2 regions of the Aminobacter sp. NyZ550 genome follow, and region 1 is predicted to be linked to the other one. Evidence: riboswitches for the same ligand, from Rfam matches in the RefSeq annotation. Region 1 holds a riboswitch; the other holds the start of a gene.

The links. Region 1 has a riboswitch for thiamine pyrophosphate ahead of thiB (thiamine ABC transporter substrate binding subunit). Riboswitches for the same ligand answer to the same signal wherever they lie in the genome.
Region 2: it holds a riboswitch for thiamine pyrophosphate, as region 1 does, so the genes downstream of both, thiC (phosphomethylpyrimidine synthase ThiC) here and thiB (thiamine ABC transporter substrate binding subunit) in region 1, are expected to answer to the same signal.

What each region holds. Positions count from the first base shown of each region.
Region 1 covers NZ_CP114190.1:1,257,795-1,267,565, reverse strand. Annotated here, with positions in the region: gene N7E70_RS06240 (adenylosuccinate synthase) at 1-313, shown strand, start outside; gene N7E70_RS06235 (hypothetical protein) at 389-1,897, shown strand; gene N7E70_RS06230 (homocysteine S-methyltransferase family protein) at 2,163-3,101, shown strand; gene N7E70_RS06225 (ABC-F family ATP-binding cassette domain-containing protein) at 3,111-4,925, opposite strand; gene N7E70_RS06220 (thiamine diphosphokinase) at 4,929-5,573, opposite strand; TPP riboswitch at 5,678-5,801, shown strand; gene thiB (thiamine ABC transporter substrate binding subunit) at 5,846-6,850, shown strand; gene thiP (thiamine/thiamine pyrophosphate ABC transporter permease) at 7,098-8,714, shown strand; partial or broken gene thiQ (thiamine ABC transporter ATP-binding protein) at 8,711-9,471, shown strand; gene N7E70_RS06200 (M48 family metalloprotease) at 9,658-9,771, shown strand, end outside.
Region 2 covers NZ_CP114190.1:1,562,773-1,572,543, reverse strand. Annotated here, with positions in the region: gene lpdA (dihydrolipoyl dehydrogenase) at 1-416, opposite strand, end outside; gene N7E70_RS07835 (dihydrolipoamide acetyltransferase family protein) at 421-1,722, opposite strand; gene N7E70_RS07830 (alpha-ketoacid dehydrogenase subunit beta) at 1,725-2,738, opposite strand; gene N7E70_RS07825 (3-methyl-2-oxobutanoate dehydrogenase (2-methylpropanoyl-transferring) subunit alpha) at 2,742-3,977, opposite strand; TPP riboswitch at 4,166-4,282, shown strand; gene thiC (phosphomethylpyrimidine synthase ThiC) at 4,392-6,218, shown strand; gene thiO (glycine oxidase ThiO) at 6,215-7,204, shown strand; gene thiS (sulfur carrier protein ThiS) at 7,188-7,385, shown strand; gene N7E70_RS07805 (thiazole synthase) at 7,389-8,162, shown strand; gene N7E70_RS07800 (thiamine phosphate synthase) at 8,159-8,764, shown strand; gene N7E70_RS07795 (hydroxymethylpyrimidine/phosphomethylpyrimidine kinase) at 8,734-9,507, shown strand; gene fghA (S-formylglutathione hydrolase) at 9,524-9,771, opposite strand, start outside.

The DNA.
Region 1 (9,771 bases):
CGCCTTGACCAAGCTCGACGTGCTCGACGGTCTCGACGAGATCAAGGTCTGCACCGGCTATATGCTCGACGGCGAACTGATCGACTACCTGCCGGCGAGCCAGGGCGCCCAGGCGCGTGTCGAGCCGGTCTACGAGACGCTGGAAGGCTGGAAGGGCACCACCGCGGGCGCCCGCAGCTGGAACGACCTGCCGGCCCAGGCGGTAAAGTATGTGCGCTACATCGAGGAGCTGATCGGCGCCCCGGTGGCCATGCTTTCCACCAGCCCGGAGCGGGATGACACGATACTTGTGACCGATCCGTTTGAAGACTAGTTTTGGCAACTTTCCGGCGGCTGATTTGCCGCCGGAATCGCCGCGGCCCAGAAGAAGAGATAGGTCGACGAGAGAATGGCAGACTTCGTAGCGGTTCTGAAAAAGACGCTGGATGGCATGGGCGACACCACGCCGGCGATGCGCGCGCGGGTGTATGACAAGGCCCGCAGCACCATCGCGGCCAAGCTCGCCGCGCTCAACCCGCAGCCGCCCGCAGCCGTTGCCGAACGCCAGACCAAGTCGCTCGAGGACGCGATCGCGATCGTCGAGGCGGAATTCCATCCGCCCGTTGTGGAAGACGATCCGCTGGCCGAGCTGGAAAACGTCTTTACCTCGATCGCCCGCAACAAGGATCAGCCGGCCTATACCAGGGCAGCACCTGCACCGGAGCCACGCAGCCCGGTGACCCCGGTCGCGCCACCGCCTGCCGCAGACCCCATTCCGGCCTACACGCCGCAGCAGCGCGAGCCCCTACCCGACTTCTCGGCAAGCGACGATGACGAAGCGCAGGACGGCGAAGGCGACAACAACTTCGGCGACGCCGCAGCCAACAATGGCGATCCATTCGCCAACACGCGGCAGAAGCCGCGCAAGCGCATCAGCGGCGGCCTGATCGCAGCGGCACTTGCCGTGGTGGTGGTCGGCGCCGGCGGCTATGCGCTGTGGTCCAACCGCGATGCCTTTGTCGGCAGTGGCAGCGACACGGCGGCGGAAACGCCCCCGCCAACGAATGAAGCAGCCACTCCTCCGCCCGCCAATGGCGGCCAGGCAGCACAAGCGCCGGCAAGCGACGAGCCCGGCAAGTTCACCCAGCGCATGACCGCGGATGGCAAGGAGGTCGATCCTGGTCCGGCCAGCGGCAGCAACACCGTCGGCGAAGGCACCTCGGTTGCAGCACTGACCCAGCCGGCTCCGGCAACGCCACCGGCGACGCCCGAGACCGCGCCGGCAACCCCTGCCACGCCCGCGACGCCCGCCGAGGGAACACCGGCGACGACAACGCCTGCGGCAGGCGAAAACGCACCCGTGGCCGTCGGCCAGAAGGCGATCTTCTACGAAGAGCGCACCAACGTCGCCCAAGGCTCGGCTGAGCCGGGTTCCGTCGTCTGGACGGTGGTACAGGAATCGCCCGGCGGCGACCTGCCGCCCGAGCCTGCCATCCGCGCCGAAGCGACAATCCCCGGCAAGGACATCCAGTTGCGCATGACCATCCGCCGCAACGCCGACAAGACGCTGCCGGCGAGCCATATCCTGGAAATGATCTTCCTGACGCCTCAGGGCTTTGACGGCGGCGGCATCGAGAACATCCTGCGCGTGGCGATGAAGAGCTCGGAACAGGACGCCGGCAATTCGCTGCTCGGCATTCCGGCCAAGATCGCCGACGGCTTCTTCCTCGTTGCGCTCAACGACACCAAGGCCGAGGTCGACGCCAATCTGAACCTCCTGCGTCGCCAGAGCTGGATCGACGTGCCGGTCGTCTACAAGTCGGGCCGCCGCGCGCTGTTCACGCTCGAAAAGGGCATCCCGGGCGACAAGGTGTTCGAAGACGCGATGAAGGCCTGGCAGGCCAAGGAAGCCGGCTGATCTGGAGCTTTCGCTGGCGCGGATGATCATCCTCCGCGTCAGTAGCCTTGGAACGGCGCGCCTGCAGGGCAACTATGACCGCCGCTTGCACGACGACCGAGACGTACCTTTCGGTCCTCGCGCGTCGTCTCACGCCAGAGATTCCAGCCGGCGGCTTAAAGTAGAAACCCCTGAAGTAAGATGTTAGGCTGAAGAACGCGTTCGGCCGCGTCCAGGCTGACGGATATGACCCAGCCGACGGAAAGCCGAACGCCTTCGGTATATCATGTGCGCTGCGACGACAGATCTTCCGCATCTCGGCGCTTCCGTCGCACTCACCGACGGCGGCCTCGAGACAACGTTGGTCTTCCTGGACGGGATGGACCTGCCGTGTTTCGCGGCGTTTCCGCTGTTGCTCGATGCGGCCGGCCGCGACAGGCTCGACGGCTATTTCAGGCGCTTTCTCGATATCGCCGAGCAACACGGGGTGAGCTTCGTGCTGGACACGCCGACATGGCGGGCCAATCCCGACTGGGGCGAGAAGCTGGGCTACTCCCGCACGGCACTTTCGGACATTAATCGTCGCGCCGTCGCACAGGCGAAAGCGCTGCGGGCGCCTTACGTTGCCCGCGGCATGACGGTGCCGGTCAACGGTGTGGTCGGCCCACGTGGCGACGGCTACCGTCCCGAGATGAAGATGACGCCGGTCGAGGCCTCGGACTATCATCGCGACCAGGTCGTCGCGTTCCGCGACGCCGGAGCCGACATGATCAGCGCCGTGACCATGAACTACCCCGAGGAAGCGGTCGGCATCGCCTGTGCCGCCATGGAAGCGGGCCTGCCATCGGTGATTTCCTTTACGGTAGAGACTGACGGGCGATTGCCATCGGGCGAAAGCCTGGCGGAAGCGATCGAGATCGTCGATGACGAGACCGACGGCGCGCCCGCCTACTTCATGATCAACTGCGCCCATCCCAGCCATTTCGACAGCGTGCTGGCGGACGCCGGCAGCTGGGTCCAGCGCATTGGCGGCGTGCGGGCAAACGCATCGACAAAAAGCCACGCCGAACTCGATGCCGCAACGGAGCTCGATCCCGGCGATCCTGCCGATCTCGCCCGCCGCTATCGGACGATGCGGGACGGCTTCGGCCACATCAAGGTTCTTGGCGGCTGTTGCGGCACCGATCATCGCCATATCGCGGCGATCTGCGAAGCCTGCCTCTAGGGCCCCTGGCTAGCCTTCCAATTCCTCGCGCAGCATCTCCAGCTCCAGCCATTCCTCCTCGAGAGCGGTCAACGTCGCGCGTTCCTTGTCGAGCGCGGCAATGGTCTTCTGGAAGCCGTGGGGGTCGCGTTCGTAGAAGGCCGGATCGGCGATCTGGTTTTCCAGCCGCGAGATCGAAGCGGTCACCGCCTCCATCTTCTTGGGCAGGCTTTCGAGCGCGAACTTCTGTTTGAACGACAGCTTTTTCGACGCGGCCTTGGGCGCTTCGACGTCACTGCGGCCGGCAGAAGCCTGGCCATTGGCTGCCTTGCGTGACTTGCGGTCGTCGAGCTTGGTGCCACCGCGCTGGGCCAGCATGTCGGCGTAGCCGCCGGCATATTCGATCCAGCGGCCCTCGCCGTCGGGCGCGATGATGCTGGTGACGGTGCGGTCGAGGAAATCGCGGTCGTGGCTGACCAGGATGACGGTGCCGGCGAAACCGGCGACCAGTTCCTGAAGCAGTTCCAGCGTCTCCATGTCGAGATCGTTGGTCGGCTCGTCGAGCACCAGAAGGTTTGCCGGACGCGCCAGCACGCGGGCCAGGATCAGCCGGGCACGCTCGCCGCCGGAGAGTTCGCGCACCGGCGTGCGCGCCTGCTCGGGCTTGAACAGGAAGTCCTTCATGTAGGAGACGACGTGGCGCTGCTCGCCATTGATGACGAGGTTTTCGCCACGGCCATCGGTCAGGTAGCTCGACAGCGTTTCGTTCGGATCGACCGCCTCGCGCTTTTGGTCGAGGGTGGCGATCTCCAGATTGACGCCAAGCCGCACGCTGCCGGCATCGGGCTCCAACTCGCCGGTCAGCATCTTGAGCAAGGTCGTCTTGCCGGCACCGTTGGGGCCGACGAGACCGACGCGATCGCCGCGCTGGATGCGGGTCGAGAAACCCTTGACGACTGAAAGCTCGCCAAAGCTCTTGTCGATGTTCTTGGCCTCGATGATCAGCTTGCCGGATTCTGCCGCCTCGCTGGCAACCATGGTCGCCACGCCCTCGGCGCCGCGATGGCTGCGGAACGTCTGGCGCATCGTCTGCAGTTCGCCGAGCCGGCGCATGTTGCGCTTGCGCCGCGCCGTCACGCCATAACGCAGCCAATGCTCCTCGCGCACGATCTGGCGGCCGAGCTTGTGCTGCTCGCGCTCCTCCTCCTCGAGGATCTGGTCGCGCCATTCCTCGAAATGGGCAAAGCCGCGGTCGAGCCGGCGCGTCTGGCCGCGATCGAGCCAGACGGTGTTGCGGCTGACGCGCTCGAGAAAGCGGCGGTCGTGCGAAATCAGGATCAGCGCCGAGGAGGTGCGGATCAGCTCCTCTTCCAGCCATTCGATGACCGCGAGGTCGAGATGGTTGGTCGGCTCGTCGAGCAGCAGGATGTCGGGCTCGGGCGCCATGACGCGGGCAAGGGCTGCGCGACGCGCTTCGCCGCCCGACAGGTCGGCCGGGGACTCTTCGCCGGTCAGGCCGAGATGGTCGAGCAGATAGGTGGCGCGATGCGGATCGTCAGCAGGTCCGAGCCCGGCTTCGACATAGGCGCGGACAGAGGCGAAGCCGTCCATGTCGGGCATCTGCGGCAAGTAGCGGATGGTTGCCGTCGGCTGGCGGAACACCACGCCGTCCTGCGGCTCGATCATGCCCGCCGCGATCTTGAGCAGCGTCGACTTGCCCGAGCCGTTGCGGCCGACAAGCGCGATCTTGTCGCCGGCAGCGGCCGTCAGTGCGGCGCCATCGAGCAGCGGCGTGCCGCCAAAGGTCAGACGGATGCCGTCGAGATTGAGAAGCGGAGGCGCCATGTTTCAGAAATCCGAGGCAGGAAAGGGATGAGCGAGGAGTAGGGCACGGCCGCTGCCGAGCGAAATCCGCAACGGACCCCGCACTTCATTGGAAAGGGTCAGCGACGAACCGAACGGCACGTCGACATTGTCGAGCGGCCACTTGGCGCCCTGTTCGGACAGCCCGGTCAGCTCGGAGAAGGCGAGCACCGAAAACAGCATGCCGTCTTCATAGTCGAAGCCTGCGCTGCCGGGCAGGAGCGGCAAAGCCTCCTGGCGCCCGCTGCTCAGCAGCACCTCGATGCCGGCTTCGGCAAGCCTGAGCGCAAGAGCGAAATGAAGGAAGGCGTGGTCGGCGCGGGCGCCGCCGAAGGCGCCGACAAGCACCAGCGAGGTCGCGCCGAGCCGAAGCGCGGCATCGATGGCCAGTTCACCGTCGGTCCTGTCCTTTTCGGCCGGAAAGGTCGCCCGCGGCAGGTCGGCAAAACGCGGGTCGAGATCTACCGGCACGGAATCGAAGTCGCCGAGCCACAGTTCCGGCATCAGCCCGAGCGTGGCGGCATGGCGGATACCGGCATCTGCCGCAATCACCCTGCTGCCCGCCACCTGGCGGTCGAGGCGCGGGGTGCGGAAAAGCTCGCCGCCGAGAAGTATGGTGAACCGGGTCATGGCATGCGCATTACCAGCCCGGCAGCCGAAACGGAAGGCCGCGACGCGGTCGGTGGCCGGCAAACTACCGCTTGCGTGGCCTGATGCGCGAGCCTATTTGTTGAACCGCTCTAACGGGGTGCCGGTCGCGCAATTGCGTGCCGGCTGAGAGGCATAGGGAACCGTCCCGGCCAACCCGCTGAACCTGATCCGGCTTGTACCGGCGGAGGGATTAGATGCTTCGGACGCCCGGCGCTTCAAATTCCCTTTCAACACCTATGAAGGAGGCGCCGATGCGCTCGTTGATCCTGTCCATGACTTCCGCCCTGGCGCTGGCCACGGTTGCTTTCCCTGCCGCTGCCGAAGGCAAGCTTACCGTCTACACCTATGAAAGCTTCACCTCCGAGTGGGGCCCCGGCCCGCAGGTCAAGAAGGCCTTCGAAGCCGACTGCGCCTGCACTGTCGACTTCGTCTCGGTCGCCGATGGCGTAGCACTGCTCAACCGCGTCAAGCTCGAAGGTGCATCGACCAAGGCCGACATCGTGCTTGGCCTCGACACCAATCTGACAGCCGAAGCCAAGGCCACCGGCCTGTTTGCACCGCATGGTGCCGCCGGCGCCGACGTCAAGGTTCCGGGTGACTGGAAGGACGACACCTTCGTTCCTTACGACTACGGCTACTTCGCCGTCGTCTATGACACCGAGACGCTGAAGGACCCGCCGAAAAGCCTGAAGGAACTTGTCGAGGGCAATCCGGAAGAAAAGATCGCGATCCAGGATCCGCGCACCTCGACGCCGGGCCTCGGCCTGCTGCTCTGGGTCAAGTCGGTCTATGGCGACAAGGCGCCGGAAGCCTGGGCCAAGCTCAAGGGCCGCGTGCTGACCGTCACCCCGGGCTGGAGCGAGGCCTATGGCCTGTTCACCAAGGGCGAGGCGCCGATGGTGCTGTCCTACACCACGTCGCCAGCCTACCACATGGTCGCCGAGAACACCGAGCGTTACCAGGCGGCGTCCTTCGAGGAAGGCCACTACCTGCAGATCGAGGTCGCCGGCATCACCACGACCGGCGCCAAGAACCCGCTGGCCGAAAAGTTCATGGCCTTCATGACCAGCCCAGGCTTCCAGGACGCCGTACCCGAAACCAACTGGATGCTGCCCGCCGGCAAGACCGACAAGCCGCTCAACCCTGCCTTCGACAAGCTGGTGAAGCCGACCAAGACGCTGATCTTCAGCGCCGACGAGGTGGCTGCCAACCGCAAGGCATGGGTCGACGAGTGGCTCGGCGTGATGAGCAAGTAAGGCTCTGTCGACCTGCCATGGTTGCGCTTGAACATCCCCTTCTGGCCTGCCGGCCATCTCCCCCGCAAGGGGGGAGATTGGTAGTGGAATGGCTCTCGCCAACCCCAGAGGTTGCCGGTGGTGCGTGGGCATCCAAGCCGCTGATCTCCCCCCTTGCGGGGGAGATGGCCGGCAGGCCAGAGGGGGGTGGGACAGAGCGCGACCCATCGCGGCTGCCGCACCTGCGCCTAGCCAATCGCGGCCCCGCATGTCGGTGAGCCGTACAGACCCCCGCATTGCCGCCGGCATCATCGCGCTGGCGGCCATCGGCATCCTGATCGGCGGCGCATTTGCCGGTCTTGGCATCGAGGCCGCACGCAATCCACAAGGTGCTGCCGACGCCTTCGATTCCTATCTCTTCCGCATTGCCCGTTTCACCCTGTGGCAGGCGCTGCTGTCGACCTTGCTGTCGGTTGTGCCGGCGATCTTCGTTGCCCGAGCGCTCGCACGGCATTCCGCCTTTCCCGGCCGCGCGCTGATCCTGCGCCTGTTTGCCGTTCCCCTCGCCTTGCCGGCGATCGTCGCAGCCCTTGGCATCCTGTCGCTCTACGGCCGCGCCGGCTATTTCGCTGAACCGCTGGCGGCGCTGACCGGCGGCACCTGGCCCGGCATCTATGGGCTGTCCGGCATTCTCGTTGCCCATGTCTTCTTCAACCTGCCGCTGGCGACGCGGCTGATTCTGGAGGCGCTGCAGACGGTGCCGGCGGACCAGTGGCGGCTGGCGAGCCAGCTCGGCATGGGCGCACGGTCGAGCTTCCGCATGATCGAATGGCCGGCAATCCGAGCAGCCTTGCCCGGCATTGCGGGCCTCGTTTTCATGCTGTGCATCACCTCCTTCACCATCGTGCTGACGCTCGGCGGCGGCCCGGCCGCAACAACGCTTGAGGTTGCGATCTATCAGGCGTTGCGCTTCGACTTCGACCCCGCGCGCGCAGTCGCCCTGACCCTGCTGCAGATCGCGCTCACGGCAGTTGTGGTTCTGGCGCTGATGCGGCTCGGTGCCAACACGACCGGCGACGCCAACCTGCCGGTGGCCCAGCGCAACTACATCAAGGCAAAGACCGGCGAGAAGGCGCTCAACACCGCCATCATCGTTGTGGCGCTCGTCTTCGTCGGTGGGCCGATGCTGGCGACAATCGTCTCCGGGCTTGAGGCCAATCTCGGCCGCCTCGCCGGCGAAGCGGCGGTGCAGCGTGCGACACGTACCAGCATCGTGCTTGCGACGCTGTCGGCAACACTCGCAACCATGCTTGCGCTGTCCCTCGTCATGGCGCGCCGGGCACTGGCCGGCAGCAGGACAGGCGGCGAAAAGACATTGCTCGAACGCTTCACCGACACCGGCGCCGGCTTCGTATTGGTGGTGCCGCCGATCGTCATCGGTGCCGGCTGGTTCGTGCTGGTGCGGCAGTCGGTCGAGGTGTTTTCGCTGGCGCCATTCATGGTCGTCACCGTCAACGCCGTTATGGCCATGCCATTTGCCGTCCGCGCCGTCCGCCCTGCCTATGATGCGGCCAGCGAACGTCACGAAAGGCTGTGCGCCCAGCTCGGCATCTCAGGCTGGAACAGGCTGCGGTTGATCGACTGGCCGGTGCTCAAGCGCCCGCTTGCAACGGCATTCTCCTTTGCCATGGCGCTGTCGCTCGGCGATCTCGGTGTCATCGCGCTGTTCGGCAGCGACGCGGTGCAGACCTTGCCCTACCTTTTGCTCGCCCGCATGGGCAGCTACCGCACCGATGACGCGGCGGGACTTGCATTGATGCTCGGCCTGTTGTGCCTGGCGTTGACGATGCTCGCCGACCGCCTCGGCAGGGAGACTGCGAAATGACCTCGACCAGTGCCGTGGTACGCCTCGACCATGTGGTGTTCAGCTATAGCGACACCATGGTGCGCTTCGACGTGACCTTTGCACCGGGCGAGATCACCGCGATCATGGGACCGAGCGGCGCCGGCAAGTCGACATTGCTCAACCTCGTCGCCGGCTTTGAGATACCGCGCGAAGGCCGCGTGTTGATCGGCGACGTCGACGTGACGATCGCACCGCCATCCGAGCGGCCGGTGTCGATGGTTTTCCAGGAAAACAACCTCTTTGCCCACCTCGACGTCGAGAAGAATGTCGGGCTCGGTCGCTCGCCTGCGCTGCGCCTGGACACTGCCGACAGGCGGGACGTGGCAACCGCACTGACACGCGTCGGCCTCGCCGGCATGGAGAAGCGCCTGCCCCGCGAACTGTCGGGCGGCGAACGCCAGCGCGTGGCGCTGGCGCGCGTCCTTGTCCGCGACCGGCCGATTCTCCTGCTGGATGAACCCTTTGCCTCGCTTGGACCAGCATTGCGCGAGGATATGCTGGATCTCGTGGCGAGCCTTCATGCAGAACGCGGCATGACCGTGCTTTTCGTGACACACCAGCCCGAAGATGCCCGAAAACTGGCCAAAAACATGGTTTTCGTCGAAGCTGGCACTGTCGCGGCGGCTGGAAAGACTGCGGATTTCTTCACCAATGCTGGACCTGAAGCGTTCAGACACTATATCGGCGGTGAACGGTGATGATGCGATCACGCCGGGTTGCCCGGAAGCGGACATAATTTACAGCCAAATCGCCACATTGGCGGTATCGGCCTTATTGTGTCGGCGAGTCGTCTGTGGCTACGTCCATCTGGTCGGGCCCGCTTCTGTTTTGCCTGCCGCCTGAAGACTTCGAAAGGACGCGAGCTCTGCCCACCTGCCGCGACATGTTGATCGAGACGAGAACGCCCCGCTATGCGCGCCTGATGGTTGCCGTCGCGCTGTCGGCGCTTGTCTCGGGTTGCCAGATACTCAACCCCTCCGATGTCCGCGAGTCAGGCTTCCAGCCGTCCAACAATCCTGTCACCGTCGACAACGTC
Region 2 (9,771 bases), 300 kb from region 1:
CGGATCACCTGCAGGCCGGTCTCGGTGTCGACCTCGACGGTCTTGCCGTCGCGGAAGCGCGCCCAGCCCTGCACCGACTTGACCCGGGCCTTCTTGAGCAGGCCGGCAACGCCTGTCGTCAGGCGGCCGACGATGCGGTCTTTCCAGGCAACGGTCCTGGCGAGATCGAGTGCCGGTGCCGACAGGGAGATGCCGAGCGGGCTTGTGCCCGCCGCCATCTCCGAGACCTTGAGATATTCGTCGGCGGCATGGATCATCGCCTTGGAGGGGATGCAGCCGACATTGAGGCAGGTGCCACCGGGCTTGACGGCTTCGACGATGACGGTGTCGATGCCGAGCTGGCCAGCGCGGATGGCGCAGATATAGCCGCCGGGTCCGGCACCGATGATCAGAAGCTTGCAGGAGATTTCCTTCACAGCCTCAGCCCTCCACGAAGATCATTGCCGGCGCTTCGAGCAGCGCCTTGATGCGCTGGACGAAGACCGCTGCGTCCCAGCCGTCGATGACGCGATGGTCGAAGCTGGAGGACAGGTTCATCATCTTGCGCGGCACGAACTGGGTGCCGTCCCACATCGGCCGGATCATGATCTTGTTGACGCCGACGACCGCCACTTCCGGGTAGTTGATAACGGGCGTGGTGGCGACGCCGCCCATCGCACCGAGCGAGGTGATGGTGATGGTCGAGCCGGTCAGCTCCTCGCGCGTTGCCGTGCCAGCCTTGGCGGCCTCGGCAAGACGGTTGACCTCGGCGGCACAATCCCAGAGGTCGCGCGCCTCGGCATGCTTGACCACAGGCACCATCAGCCCGCCCGGCGTCTGGGCGGCCATGCCGATATGCACGCCGGCATGGCGATGGATGATGCCGGCGTCGTCGTCATAAACGGCGTTGAGCTGCGGCTGCTCGCCGACGGCCTTGACCAGCGCCCGCATCAGGAACGGCAGGATGGTTAGCTTGGCGCGCTCGGGCTTCTTCGAAGCGTTGAGCTTGGCGCGCAGCTCCTCGAGTGCCGTGACGTCGACCTCCTCGACATAGGTGATGTGCGGGATGCGCGACTTGGCCAGCGCCATCTTCTCGGCGATGCGCCGGCGCAGGCCGATGACCTTGACCTCCTCGACGCCGGTCTTTTCCTGGAGACCCGCGACGACGACGGCAGCACCACGGGCGGCGAACGCATCGAGATCCTCGTGGGTGACGCGCCCGGCGGGACCGGTACCCGGCACCTGGCGCAGGTCGATGCCTGCCTCCCTGGCGCGTAGCCTGACGGCAGGAGAGGCGAGCGGACGCTCGCCTTCGGGACGCGGCAGGCCGGTCGTGGCACGCGGCACAGGCTTGAGGGCTGCTGTGGTAGCGGCAGGCTTCGGGGTGGCTGGCGTTTTTTCTTCTTCTTTCTTAGCCGGCTCAGCAGAGGCTTTGGCAGCTTCTGGCGCCTTGGCCTCCGGCTTGGATTCGGCGGCCGGCTCTGCGGTCGACGGCGCATCGCCGGCGACCTTTATCCTGACAATCGGCGAGCCGACCGGAACCGTGTCGCCGATCTCGGCGCCGAGCCAGACAATTTCGCCGTCGACCGGCGACGGGATCTCGACCGTTGCCTTATCGGTCATGACGGCGGCAAGCACCGCGTCCTCGCGCACGAGGTCGCCGATCTTGACGTGCCATTCGACAAGCTCAGCCTCGGCCACGCCTTCGCCGACATCGGGAAGCTTGATGACATGTTCGCCCATGCTCAGGCCTCCATCGTTTCGATCAAAGCTTCGCCGACACGCTTGGGTCCGGGGAAGTAGTCCCATTCCTGGGCATGCGGATAGGGCGTGTCCCAACCGGTAACCCGGGCGACGGGTGCTTCGAGATGGTAGAAGCAGTTTTCCTGCACCAGCGACACGAGCTCGGCGCCGAAGCCGGAGGTCAGCGTCGCCTCATGCACCACCACGCAGCGGCGGGTTTTCTTGACCGAGGCGACGATGGTCTCGAGATCGAGCGGCAAAAGCGTCCGGAGGTCGATGACTTCGGCATCGATACCTGTCTCCTCGGCCGCCGCCTGGGCGACATAGACCATGGTGCCATAAGCGAGAACGGTGACGGCGGAACCCGGCCGACGGATCTCTGCCTTGCCGAGCGGGGTGGTGTAGTGCCCATCAGGCACCTCGCCCAACTCATGCTTCGACCATGCCGTGACGGGGCGGTCGTGATGGCCATCGAAGGGGCCGTTGTACAATCGTTTCGGCTCCAGAAAGATCACCGGATCCGGGTCTTCGATCGAGGCGATCAGCAGGCCCTTGGCGTCGAGCGGATTGGACGGCACGACCACCTTGAGGCCGGAAACATGGGTGAACAGCGCTTCAGGGCTCTGGCTGTGGGTCTGGCCGCCGAAGATGCCGCCGCCAGTGGGCATGCGGATGACGATCGGACAGGTGAACTCGCCACTGGAGCGGTATCGCAACCGTGCCGCTTCCGAAACGATCTGGTCATATGCTGGATAGACGTAGTCGGCGAACTGGATTTCGATACATGGCTTGAGGCCATAGGCAGCCATGCCGACGGCGGCACCGACGATGCCCAATTCGCTGATCGGCGCGTCGAAACAGCGCTCCCGACCGTATTTCTGCTGAAGACCCTGGGTGCAGCGGAAGACGCCACCGAAATAGCCGACGTCCTCGCCGAAAACGACGACGTTGTCATCGCGGCCCATGGCGACATCCATGGCGCTGCGGATGGCCTCGATCATTGTCATGCGCGGCATCGGCTACACTCCCGCCTTCTGGCGCTGGCGACGGAGATGCGGCGGCATCTCGGCATAGACGCCCTCGAACATGTCACGCGTCGACGGCTTGCCGCCGGCATGCAGCGTGCCGTGGCTCTCGGCTTCCTTCTGCGCCGTGATCACCGCCTCGAGGATTTCCGCCTCGGTCTGCTTGTGGCGCTCGTCCGACCATAGGCCACGCTTGATCAGGTGGTTCTTCAGCCGGATCACCGGGTCACCCAGCGGCCAGGCATCGGACTCTGTCTTGGGCCGGTAAGCGGATGGATCATCTGACGTGGAATGTGCGCCGACACGGTAGGTGACATATTCGACCAGCGTCGGCCCGAGATTGAGCCTGGCCCGCTCCGTCGCCCATTTCGCCACCGCATGGACAGCGAGATAGTCGTTGCCGTCGACACGCAAGGCCGCGATGCCAAACCCAAGCCCACGCGCCGCAAACGTGCCGGAGCCGCCGCGGGCGATGCCCTGGAAGGTCGAGATCGCCCACTGGTTGTTGACGATGTTGAGGACGACGGGCGCCTTGTAGGTCGAGGCGAAGACAAGTGCGGCGTGGAAGTCGCTCTCGGCGGTGGCGCCGTCACCGACCCAGCCGACAGCGATCTTGGTGTCCCCCTTGATGGCGGATGCCATCGCCCAGCCCACCGCCTGGATATACTGGGTGGTCAGGTTGCCGGAAATCGAGAAGAAACCGTGATCCTTGGCCGAATACATGATCGGCAGCTGGCGGCCCTTCAGCGGATCCATCTCGTTGGAATAGATCTGGTTCATCATGTCGACCATCGGATAGCCGCCGGCGATCAGCAGGCCGGCCTGGCGATAGGTCGGGAAGTTCATGTCGCCCTGAACGAGCGCCTTGCGGAAGGCGCAGCTGACCGCCTCCTCGCCCATATGCTGCATGTAGAAAGAGGTCTTGCCCTGTCGCTGCGCCATCTGCATGCGCGCGTCGAAGGAGCGCAGCGTCATCATGTGGCGCAGCCCTTCGAGCTGCTCCTCGTCGGTCAGCGTACCGGCCCATGGACCTACGGCATCGCCTTCGCGATTGAGCACGCGGATGATCGAATAAGCCAGGTCGCGGATCGTCCTGGGATCGACGTCGACCGGCGGCCTGTCGACCGAACCCGCCTTGGGGATCGGCACATTTGAGAAGTCGGGGGTGCCGCCCGGGCGCACTTCCGGCTCGGGCACATGGAACTTCAGCGGCGCGGGATTGTCCGTCACGGATGCTCCTCCTGTCGCGTGCGCAGGCCAAATGGTCCTCCCTGCGCGGCAGACAATTTACGTCAGTAACGCTGACCTATTATCCGATCGTCTTCGAAACCGCAATGGGTCTCGATGCCCCCGACTTTGGCATTCTCTCGGCCTCGGCGAAAGGCCGTTGACACGACGCCGGTTCCGCCTCCATGCTTAGGGCTCACCAGGGGGGTCCCGACAAGGGGCTGAGATTCTGCTGGCTCGCGCAGCGCAGTGACCCGTTGAACCTGATCCAGTTCATACTGGCGTAGGGACGGTGCGAGGCGCAGCAGGCCGGATATCCGGCTAAGGCATTCGGGCTCATTCTTGCCCGAAGTCCCCAGGCAAAACCTCTCCTCCTTCTCATCGCATGGACTGGGTCTCCAACCAGGAGGCTCACTCATGAATGCCCACACCCCATCAGTCACCGTTGGCGAACTTCCCGCGTCGCGGAAGGTCTACAAGCCAGGCAAGCTACATCCCGACATCCGTGTGCCGATGCGCGAGATCTCGGTTCATCCGAGCGCCGGCGAGCCGCCGGTCACCGTCTATGATTCGTCAGGCCCCTACACCGACACGTCGGTGACAACAGACATCGAGCGCGGCCTGCCGCGGCTGCGCGAAGACTGGATCATCGCCCGCGGCGACGTCGAGCGTTATGAAGGCCGCGCGGTCAAGGCTGAGGACAATGGCTTCGTCTCCGGCGAAAGGCTGACGCCGGAATTCCCGGTTCGCAACGCCCCGCTGCGCGCCACCGGCGGCCGCGCCGTCACCCAGCTTGCTTATGCCCGCGCCGGCATCGTCACGCCCGAAATGGAATTCGTCGCCATCCGCGAGAACCTCGGCCGCGAGCAGATCCGGGCCAAGCTTCAACGCGACGGCGAGAGCTTCGGCGCCGTCATTCCCGATTTCGTCACCCCGGAATTCGTCCGCGACGAGGTCGCCCGCGGCCGCGCCATCATCCCCTCCAACATCAACCACCCCGAGAGCGAGCCGATGATCATCGGCCGCAATTTCCTGGTCAAGATCAACGCCAATATCGGCAATTCCGCCGTCACCTCGTCGATGGCCGAGGAAGTCGAGAAGATGGTGTGGGCGACACGCTGGGGCGGCGACACGGTGATGGACTTGTCGACCGGCCGCAACATCCACAACATCCGTGACTGGATCATCCGCAACGCGCCGGTGCCGATCGGCACGGTGCCGCTCTACCAGGCGCTGGAGAAGGTCGGAGGCATCGCCGAGGACCTGACCTGGGAGGTGTTCCGCGACACGCTCATCGAGCAGGCCGAGCAGGGCGTCGACTATTTCACCATCCATGCCGGCGTGCGGCTCGCCTACATCCACCTGACAGTTGACCGCGTCACCGGCATCGTCTCGCGCGGCGGCTCGATCATGGCCAAATGGTGCCTGCATCACCACAAGGAGAGCTTCCTCTACGAGCATTTCGAGGAGATCTGCGACATCTGCCGAACCTATGACGTCGCCTTTTCGCTCGGCGACGGCCTGCGTCCCGGCTCGATTGCGGACGCCAACGACGCCGCCCAGTTCGCCGAACTGGAGACGCTCGGCGAACTCACCAAGATCGCCTGGGCCAAGGACTGCCAGGTGATGATCGAGGGCCCCGGCCATGTGCCGATGCACAAGATCAAGGAGAACATGGACAAGCAGTTGGAAGTCTGCGGCGAGGCGCCCTTCTACACGCTCGGGCCTTTGACCACCGACATCGCACCCGGCTACGACCACATCACCTCGGGCATCGGCGCTGCGATGATCGGCTGGTTCGGCACGGCGATGCTCTGCTACGTCACGCCCAAGGAGCATCTTGGCCTGCCCGACCGCGACGACGTCAAGGTCGGCGTCATCACCTACAAGATCGCAGCACACGCCGCCGACCTCGCCAAGGGCCATCCGGCCGCCAAGGTCAGGGACGACGCGCTGTCGCGGGCGCGCTTCGAGTTCCGCTGGGAAGACCAGTTCAACCTGTCGCTCGACCCGGAGACGGCGCGTTCCTACCACGACCAGACCTTGCCCAAGGAGGCGCACAAGGTGGCGCATTTCTGCTCCATGTGCGGCCCCAAATTCTGCTCGATGCGGATCTCCCACGACATCCGCGCCGAGGCGCAGAAGGAAGGGCTGGCAGCGATGGCGGCAAAGTACCGCGACGGCGGCGACCTCTACATGCCGGTGGAAAGCGCCGAACCCGCGGAGACGGCAGGCCAGCCATGAAGGTGCGGATCCGCGGTGCGGGCGTCGCCGGGCTGACGCTCGCACATGAGCTGGCCACGCGCGGCGCAAGCGTGACCGTTGTCGAGGAGCGCAAGCAGATCGCCGGCAATGCCTCATGGCAGGCCGGCGGCATGCTGGCGCCCTGGTGCGAACGCGAGAGCGCCGAAGAGATGGTGCTTTCGCTCGGACGGGATGCCGCCGACTGGTGGTCCGCCGCCCTGCCCGGGCATGTCATGCGCAACGGTACGCTGGTCGTGGCGCCAGCCCGGGACGCGGGTGAACTCGACCGCTTCGGCCGCCGAACGTCCGGCTTTCGCGAGGTTGACGCCGATACGATCGCAGCACTCGAGCCTGACCTCGAAGGACGTTTCGGACGCGCACTGTTCTTCACCGAGGAGGCGCATGTCGATCCGCGCAAGGCGATGCTCGGGCTGCAGCAAAAGCTGGTGCAATTGGGCGTGCGCTTCGAGTTCGGCTACGGCGCCGTGCTGGCACCCGGCGAGCCTGACATCGAGGCCGACTGCACAGGCCTGGCAGACCCGAGCCCGGGCCTGCGCGGCGTGCGCGGTGAGATGCTGATCCTCAGGACGTCTGACATTTCGCTGGCGCGCCCGGTACGGCTCTTGCATCCGCGCGTGCCCGTCTATGTCGTGCCGCGCTCCGGCAACCTGTTCATGGTCGGCGCGACGATGCTCGAAAGCGACGTGACCGGGCCGACCACCGCGCGTTCAGTGATGGAACTGCTCAACGCCGCCTATGCGCTGCATCCGGCTTTCGGCGAAGCTGAACTCATCGAGACGGGTGTCGGTGTGCGGCCAGCCTTTGCCGACAATTTGCCGCGTGTCGAGCGCGACGGCAACACGATCCGCATCAACGGCCTCTACCGCCACGGCTTCCTGCTCGCGCCTGAGATGGCGCGGCAGGCCACCGACATGATCCTGGGCCACAAGACGAAAAAGGAGCTCGCCCATGAAGCTCACCGTTAACGGCGAAAGCCACGAGGTCGCGGCCGGCACGCTGGCGGCGCTGCTGACTGAGCTCGACTACGAGGGCAGTTGGCTGGCCACCGCGCTGAACGGCGAGGTGGTTCCGGCACGGGAGCGCGACGACTGCGCCCTGGCCGACGGCGACCGCATTGAGATTCTTGCGCCGATGAAGGGAGGCTGACCCGTGCTCGAACTCTACGGACAACAGGTTTCGTCCCGCCTGCTCCTCGGCACCGCACTTTACCCCTCGCCTGCGATCATGGCGGAAGCAATCAAAGCGTCGGGCGCCGATATCGTCACTGTCTCGCTGCGCCGCGAGACTTCCGGCGGCAAGACAGGTGGAAAATTCTGGTCGCTGGTCCAGTCGCTCGGCGTCCGGGTGTTGCCCAACACCGCCGGCTGCCATTCGGTCAAGGAGGCGGTCACGACGGCGCGCATGGCCCGCGAGGTGTTCGGCACCGATTGGATCAAGCTTGAGGTCATCGGCAACCACGACACGCTACAGCCCGACGTGTTCGGCCTGGTCGAGGCGGCCAAGATCCTGGCTGCCGAAGGCTTCGACGTCTTCCCCTACACGACCGACGATCTGGTCGTCGCCGGGCGCTTGCTCGATGTCGGCTGCAAGCTGCTGATGCCCTGGTGTGCGCCGATCGGGTCCGCGCGCGGGCCGCAGAACCTCGACGCCCTGCGCAGCCTGCGCGGTCATTTCCCCGATGTGCCGCTCATCGTCGATGCCGGCATCGGCCGCCCGTCGCATGCGGCCACCGTCATGGAGCTCGGCTACGACGCCGTGCTGCTCAACACGGCGGTTGCCAAGGCAGGCGACCCCGTCGCCATGGCTTCGGCTTTCGGCAAGGCGATTGAAGCAGGACGCCAGGCCTTCCGCGCCGGCCCGCTCGAAGCACGCGACATGGCCGTCCCCTCCACCCCCGTTATCGGCATGGCAGCATTTTCATGAAGCTCGACCCGTTTTACCCGATCGTCGATTCCGCAGCGTGGATCGAGCGGCTGGTGCCGTTGGGCGTCAAGCTGGTGCAAATGCGGATCAAGGACATGGACGAAGCCGGCCTGCGCCGCGAAATCCGCGCGGCGAAGGCCGTCTGCGAACGCCACCGCTGCCAGCTCATCGTCAATGACTACTGGCGCCTCGCCATCGACGAGGGCTGCGACTTCGTTCATCTCGGCCAGGAAGATCTCGCAGAAGCGGATGTCAAAGCGATCCGCCACGCCGGCATGAAGCTCGGCCTCAGCACCCATGACGACGCCGAACTCGACACAGCACTTGCCGCCGCGCCCGATTATGTCGCGCTTGGTCCCGTCTATCCGACCATCCTCAAGGCGATGAAATGGGCGCCGCAAGGGCTCGACCGCATCGCCCTCTGGAAACGGCGCGTGGGCGCGACACCGCTGGTCGCCATCGGCGGACTCAATGTCGACCGCATAGCAGGCGTCTTCGCGCAAGGCGCCGACGTAGCTGCCGTCGTCACCGACATCACGCTCAACGCTGATCCCGAAGCGCGGACGCGCGAATGGCTGGCAGCGACGGCTCAGTGGCGATGACCCCGCATGTGCTGATCATCGCCGGCTCGGATTCGAGCGGCGGCGCCGGCATCGTCCGCGACGTCGAGACGGTATCGGCCTTCGGTTTGCGTTGCAGCGTCGCCGTCACCGCGGTGACGGTGCAGACACATGCCCGCGTCGAGCGCATCGAACGGATGCCGCCTCAGCTGATTGCCGAGCAGATGCGCGCGGCCATTGCCGCCAATCCGATTGCTGCGGTCAAGATCGGCATGCTGGGAACGGCCGCGACGATCGACACCGTCGCCTCGGTGCTGGCGAGCAGCCTGCCGGTGCCTGTCGTGCTCGATCCGGTGCTTGCTTCGACCTCGGGACGTCAGCTGCTCGACGGCGGCGCCGTCGACGCGCTCAAGCGCAAGCTGTTTCCGCTCTGCACGTTGGTCACACCCAACCTGCCGGAACTGGCGCTGCTGACCGGCCTGCCGCTCGCCTCCGGCGAACGCGACATCGTCAGCCAGGCAGCAAAGCTTTTCGAGACCGGAGCGCCCGCCATTCTCGTCAAGGGCGGGCATGCCACGGGAGCGAGCGCCACCGACATGCTGCTCTTGCCCGACCGTGAGCCGATCCGCTTCGAGGCGTCGCGCATCGCGGTTTCCATGCGCGGCACCGGCTGCATGCTTGCAAGCGCAATCGCGGCGCATCTGGCACAATATGAAACGCTGGAGATCAGCATCGGCAAGGCGAAGCGCCATGTCTTCGCCAAGCTGCTGGCGGCCAGGCCGTGAGAGCGACTTTCGGCGTTCAGCCCAGACGGGCGGCGTGCCACCTCAAATGGTCGTCCATGAAGGTCGAGATGAAGTTGTAGGAATGGTCGTAGCCATCCTGCATGCGCAGGGTGAGCCCGATGCCTGCCTTCTTGCAGGCCTCGTCGAGCAGCCAGGGGCGCAGGCCCTCCTGCAGGAAACTGTCGGCCGAGCCCTGGTCGACAAGGAACTCCGGAAACCGCTTGCCGTCCTCGATCAGAAGCGTCGTGTCATAGGCGCGCCATG